One region of the Ensifer sp. GW823-FHT05D09 genome, then DNA from elsewhere that is predicted to be linked to it. Evidence: predicted binding sites of a transcription regulator. Region 1 holds the regulator's gene; each other region holds the start of a gene.

Region 1 (2,200 bases):
CGTGCGCGCGTGCGCTTCACGCGTTTGCGCCGCGAATAGGCATGCGCGGATCTGGCTTGCCGGCGACCTGCCCCGAAATGGTGATTCTGCCCGTATTGTCAGTGCAAAGATTATTGTCTCTAGACGACATCAGGAATGAATATTCCAGCGATGCGACCCGTATAGGTAGCGTCAAACAAAACCGACAATGGAGGAAATGACATAAAATGAAATGTAAGATCGCCCTGACTGCTCTTGCCATATTTGCCGCAACGACGGCCACCGCAAGCGCCGAGGATCTCGTCTTTCAGCTGAAGAACAAGACGAAAGCCGTTCTGACGAACTTCTATACCTCGCCGGTTGGCGTCGATCAGTGGGAAGACGATGTCTTCGGGCGGCAGGTGCTTAATCCGGGCGAGAGCATGGAAATTACCATCGCCGACGGACGCGATGTCTGCAAATACGACATGCGCTTCGAATTCGAGGAAGGCTCCGGTCTCGACACGACCGAAGACATGCAGGACCTCTGTGAGTTGGGCGAGTACTCCATTCACGAATGAAAATTATCGAGCGCGTAAAACGCTCAACCTGACCACTTACGTCTCGCTACCTCTTGGGTGGCGAGACGTTCAAGCACAAGAAGGCCTGTCCAGCAGAAAGACAGCCATCATCATCTGGCTTAGTGATAGCGACGGATCAAGCCAACGAGCTTGCCCTGTATCTTGACGCGGTCCGGGCCGAAGATGCGCGTCTCGTAGGCCGGATTGGCCGCCTCGAGTGCAATCGATGCGCCTTTGCGCCGGAAGCGCTTCAACGTCGCTTCCTCGTCATCGACAAGTGCGACGATGATGTCGCCGGGGTTTGCCGTCGTGGCATTGCGGATGATCACCGTGTCGCCGTCGAAGATGCCGGCCTCGATCATCGAATCACCCTTCACTTCAAGGGCGTAGTGCTCGCCGCTGCCGATCATATCGAGCGGCACGGTAATATCGTGCGTGTTGTTCTGTATTGCCGAGATCGGTACGCCGGCGGCAATGCGGCCCATGACCGGAACCGAGACGGAGCTGTTGTCTGCCACCGGCGGCGCTTTTGCGGTAACCGGGGCAGGGGCGGGAGGTTTGCCGAGACTTCCCTCGATGACGCTTGGTGAAAACCCGCGACGCGGCTGAGCGCTTCCCGCGTAAGCTTCCGGCAGCTTGATGACCTCAAGCGCCCGGGCGCGGTTGGGAAGGCGTCGAATGAAACCGCGTTCCTCGAGCGCCGTAATCAGCCGGTGAATGCCCGACTTCGATGCCAGGTCGAGTGCATCCTTCATCTCGTCGAAGGACGGCGGAACACCGGACTCCTTCATGCGTTCGTGGATGAAAAGAAGCAATTCCTGTTGCTTGCGGGTCAGCATGGCAAGTCGCTCCAGAGGCGTGAAACAAATCAAGAACAGACACTATCTGTTCCATATGTGTTCCGCAAGTGCCTAAAATTCCGTGAATGTTGTATCAATCGTGCGCCTATCCGCTGCCTCGATGCTGGGTATGCCATGCGGAGCTGCCATGCCTCGCGCTTTTTACCGAATGAGGATGCAATGAAAACGCTGATTCGGATCCTGTCGACGATCGTTATCGCAGCGACCGCCGTCCTCGGGTTTCGCTGGTATCAATATGTCGACAACAGGCAGAGCCCGTTCGATGAAGTCGGCATCGCATTGAATGCGATGATGCCGGGGCCGGTCCGCCAGTGGGGTTGTGACCGGTTAAAGTTCACCTTTGGCAAAGGATTGCCACCACGAGGGTGTGCCACGAGCGATGGTAAAGAATGGAAGTAGCGCCGAGATAAGCGGTTGGGACAGCGGGCATGTCGAGGAGAGGGCGTTTCAAGCCGGCTGCGTTGCCGAACAGGCGTCCTCGAACTCCTTCACGGTCTCGGCAGAGTTGTCCTCCGGCAGCACGGCATCTGCCGCGTCGGTCGCCACCGGCGTGTCGCCTTGGTAGACGAATGACTGGATATAATAGGCGATCGAGCCTTTCCAGACATTCCGACCGTCGATCTGCTGGCAGGGGATGGCCGATTCGAAGTCCGTTTGCAGGTCGTCGACCGTGGCCGCGCTAAGGGCGATGTGGGGCGATGCGATAATCGAGGCGATAAGCAAGGCTGCAAGCACGATGGACGTCCGCTAGGTCAGAAGTGGTGCCGATAGATTGGTTAACGATGTGAACCGTGCTTTCGT
Region 2 (2,200 bases), on a different contig from region 1:
AGCCGTCATCGCGCCAGTTCCTTGAGACCCAGCCGGATCAGCTTGGCGCTGTCGGCATCCTCGCCACCATTCTTCAGCGCCGCGGCAACCGCATTTGCGGCCTGATCGCGCGAATAACCGAGATTGGTCAGTGCCGATACGGCGTCGGAGACCGGCGCCGAGGCGACACCTTCGCCCAGTTCCTGCTTGAGGCCGATCGAGCCGGACATCTCGCCGGCAAATGCCGGCGCCTTGTTCTTCAGCTCAGTGACGATACGGACTGCGACCTTCGGACCGACGCCCGGCGCACGTGACACCGAGGTCTTGTCCTGCAGCGCAATCGCGTTTGCGAGCTCGCCCGGCGTCAGCGTCGACAAAAGAGCGAGCGCCACCTTGGAACCCACGCCCTGGACGCTCTGCAAAAGCCGGAACCACTCGCGCTCCAGCGCGCTCAGGAAGCCGAACAGCTTCAGCTGGTCCTCGCGCACATAGGTTTCGATGAACAACACCGCCGCCTCGCCCGCCGAACCGAGCTTCGACAATGTGCGCGCCGAACAATGGGCGACATAGCCGACGCCATGGACGTCGAGAACGACATGATCCTCGCCGATTTCGTCGATGGTACCCTTCAATTTGCCGATCATGTGGCGTCGTCTCTCATGGATGGATTGCGGGACGGTCGGACCGACCATCGGAAATTAATGGCAGAAGCGCAACTACCCCATCAGGGCCGCAAGCCGGCTGGTCACCGACAAGCGGTTGTGCGCGTGGCAGATGGCGATCGCCAGCGCGTCGGCAGCGTCGTTGCCCTTGAACTCGGCCTTCGGCATCAGGACCTTCAGCATCATGTGGATCTGCTGCTTCTCGCCATGACCGACACCGATCACGGCCTTCTTGACGGCGTTCGGCGCGTATTCAGCAACCCTCAGGCCCGCACGTGCCGGCACCAGCATGGCGATGCCGCGGGCCTGGCCGAGCTTCAGCGTCGCCGTCGCGTCCTTGTTGACGAAGGTCTGCTCCACCGCCGCCTCGTGCGGCTGATAGCTGTGCACGACTTCGGCAAGGCCGTCATGCAGCTGGCAGAGCCGCGAGGCGAGATCCATGTCTCCGTCCGACGTCACCGTGCCGGAAGCAACGAAGCGCAGCGAATTGCCGAGCGTCTCGATGATGCCCCAGCCGGTACGGCGAAGGCCCGGATCGATGCCGATGATGCGAATCGTGGTCTGCATGAATTTCACCCTATGCTGCGTGTCGGGACGCTGCCAGCAAAAAGTGAACAAAACAAAAACATCCACATGAGGGGAGTGCCCCGGCGGGAAATCTCGACCAGCGCCCTTGGATTGAGGAATTTTGACCTTACATAGGCATTCAATCAATTTTGCTCAACAAAGGCCTTGCTCATGGCGTCGTTCTCCGTCCTCGATCTCTCCCCGATCACCGAAGGCGGCAGTGTCGCCCAGTCGCTGGAAAACTCCAGGCTTCTGGCGCAGGCGGCCGAAGAAAACGGCTACAAGCGCTTCTGGCTGGCCGAGCACCACGGCATGAAGGGCATCGCCAGCGCGGCGACCTCCATCGTCATTTCCCATGTGGCGGCCGGCACGAAGACGATACGCGTCGGCTCCGGCGGCATCATGCTGCCGAACCATTCGCCGCTGGTGATTGCCGAGCAGTTCGGAACGCTCGCAGCGCTCTATCCCGGCCGTATCGATCTCGGGCTTGGCCGCGCGCCCGGCACCGACATGCGCACCGCCCAGGCGCTCCGCCGCAACATGGAGGCGAGTGCCAACAATTTCCCCAACGACGTCGTCGAGCTGCAGGCACTGCTTGGGCCCGTTGGCGACAATCAGGCGATAATCGCGGTTCCGGGCGCCGACACCAATGTTCCGATCTGGCTTCTCGGTTCGAGCCACTACAGCGCGCACCTTGCCGGCATGCTCGGCCTGCCCTTTGCCTTTGCCTCGCATTTCGCGCCCGACATGCTGCTGTCGGCGCTCGAAATCTATCGCGAACGCTTCACGCCGTCCGAAACGCTCAACAAGCCACATGTGATGGTCGGCGTCATGGGCGTGGCAGCGGAGACAGACGAGGAGGCGAACTACCTCTTCACCTCGATGCAGCAATCCTTCGTCGCCCTTCGACGCAATGCCCGCGGCCGGTTCCCCGCACCTGTCGCATCAATGGATGGCTTGTGGAGTTCGGATGAGAAGATCTTCGTTGACCA
Region 3 (2,200 bases), 140 kb from region 1:
CGCCAATGATGGCGACCGGTTTTGAATGTATGAAGCCTGGCTTGCCGATTATGCTTCGGCAGCGTCGTCGCCGTCATCAGGTTCCGGACCGCCATTCTCCAGGAAACGGTCGGCGATCAGGCCGGCGTTCTGGCGCAGAGCCGTCTCGATCTCGCGCGAAAGATCCGGGTTGTCCCTGAGGAACGACTTGGCGTTCTCGCGGCCCTGTCCGAGACGCTGGCTGTTATAGGAGAACCAGGCGCCGGACTTCTCGACGATGCCGGCCTTGACTCCGAGGTCGACGAGTTCGCCGGTCTTGGACACGCCTTCGCCATACATGATGTCGAATTCGACCTGCTTGAAGGGAGGCGCCATCTTGTTCTTGACGACCTTGACGCGCGTCTGGTTGCCGACGACCTCTTCGCGCTCCTTGACGGAGCCGATGCGGCGGATGTCAAGTCGAACCGAGGCGTAGAACTTCAGCGCGTTACCGCCCGTCGTCGTTTCCGGCGAACCGAACATGACGCCGATCTTCATGCGGATCTGGTTGATGAAGACGACCATGCAGTTCGACTTCGAAATCGAAGCCGTCAGCTTGCGTAGCGCCTGGCTCATCAGGCGGGCCTGCATGCCCGGCAGGCTGTCGCCCATTTCGCCCTCGATTTCCGCGCGCGGCACGAGCGCTGCAACGGAGTCGATGACGAGAACGTCGATCGCACCGGAGCGCACCAGCGTATCGGTGATTTCGAGTGCCTGTTCGCCGGTATCGGGCTGCGAGATCAGGAGGTTTTCGAGGTCAACACCCAGCTTGCGCGCATAAACCGGGTCGAGTGCATGTTCAGCGTCGACGAAGGCGCAGATGCCACCCTTCTTCTGTGCTTCGGCGATCGTCTGCAATGCGAGCGTCGTCTTGCCCGAGCTTTCCGGGCCATAGATTTCAATGATACGGCCCTTCGGCAGGCCGCCAATGCCGAGCGCGATGTCCAGGCTGAGAGAGCCGGTCGAAACCGTCTCGATCTCGATGATGCTGTCCTTCCCACCGAGCTTCATGATCGATCCCTTGCCGAACGACCGTTCGATCTGGGAAAGTGCCGCTTCAAGTGCCTTGCTTTTGTCCACCGATTTGTCCTCTACGAGCCGCAAAGAGTTTTGTGCCATTTGGTCCACCTTTAGGTTATTGAAGCTACCGAGGCAATGAAGCCGCCGCACGAGTTTTTGTACATGTTTTGTTCCTGTTTTGCAAGGGCGGGTCAAGACGTTGAAAAATAGGAATTATTCGGATTGTGTTCGATTCATGTTCACGCTTTGAGGTGTAATTTTCCCGGCAAGACCTGGAACACCTTGAGATGATGAACGCTCCCGATCCGATTCGCCTGAGAGACAGCAGAGGAACATTCATGACGGAAGGCGAAATCGCGGTCTTTGGCGGCGCCCATATCGACAGGCGCGGCAGAATTAGTGGCGCGACCGCACCGGGCTCGAGCAATCCGGGCACCTGGTTCGAAGAGGCCGGCGGTGGTGGCTTCAACGCTGCCCGCAATCTGGCGCGCCTGGGCCATAGTGTGAGAATGGTCAGCACCCGCGGCGGTGACGCCGCCGGGGAGATGGTCACGGCAGCGGCCGCTGCTGCCGGCGTCATCGACACACCCCTCACCTTTCTCGACCGCCAGACGCCGAGCTACACAGCGATCATCGAGAATGACGGCAACCTGGTGATCGCGCTTGCCGACATGGATCTCTACCGGCTGTTCTCGCCGCGCCAATTGCAGCGGCGCGCCTTGCGCGACGCGATCGCTGACAGCCGGCTGGTGCTGACAGATGCGAACCTGCCGGAAGAAACGATTGCCGCTCTCGTTGAGACGGCTTCGGCCGACGGGCGGATCGTGGCCGGCATTGCCGTATCGCCGGCAAAAGTGGTTCGCTTCCTGCCGGCTCTCTCCAACCTCGGCTTCCTTTTCATGAACGAGGCCGAGGCGCGGGCGCTGACCGGAAAGGATTGCCCGGATGCCGAGGGCTGGCCGCCGCTCCTACGCGCTGCCGGGCTCAACGGTGGTGTCGTTACCCGCGGCGGTCGTGCGGTCGTTGCCTTCGATCGCAATTCTGTCTGTGTCGCGACGCCACCGGCCTTGCCCGCACTTGCCGATGTCACCGGCGCCGGCGATGCCCTGGCGTCGGGTTTCCTCGCGGCGCGCTTGGCTGGCCACGGACTCGATGAATGCCT

Evidence for each region. The regulator LexA, encoded in region 1, represses DNA repair genes until DNA is damaged. The targets are predictions, from matches to a motif close to TGTTCNNNNTGTGTTCNG.
Region 2: ruvC (crossover junction endodeoxyribonuclease RuvC) is a predicted target of LexA. The motif match lies at 1,252-1,269, and genes of this name have one in related genera.
Region 3: recA (recombinase RecA) is a predicted target of LexA. The motif match lies at 1,264-1,281, and genes of this name have one in related genera.

What each region holds. Positions count from the first base shown of each region.
Region 1 covers NZ_JBXAIA010000002.1:384,790-386,989, forward strand. The annotation lists gene AC1Q80_RS07645 (hypothetical protein) at 207-539, shown strand; gene lexA (transcriptional repressor LexA) at 659-1,378, opposite strand; gene AC1Q80_RS07655 (hypothetical protein) at 1,559-1,798, shown strand; gene AC1Q80_RS07660 (hypothetical protein) at 1,847-2,134, opposite strand.
Region 2 covers NZ_JBXAIA010000010.1:178,437-180,636, reverse strand. The annotation lists gene ruvA (Holliday junction branch migration protein RuvA) at 6-623, opposite strand; gene ruvC (crossover junction endodeoxyribonuclease RuvC) at 696-1,208, opposite strand; gene AC1Q80_RS25080 (LLM class flavin-dependent oxidoreductase) at 1,380-2,200, shown strand, end outside.
Region 3 covers NZ_JBXAIA010000002.1:528,266-530,465, forward strand. The annotation lists gene recA (recombinase RecA) at 49-1,137, opposite strand; gene AC1Q80_RS08330 (carbohydrate kinase family protein) at 1,377-2,200, shown strand, end outside.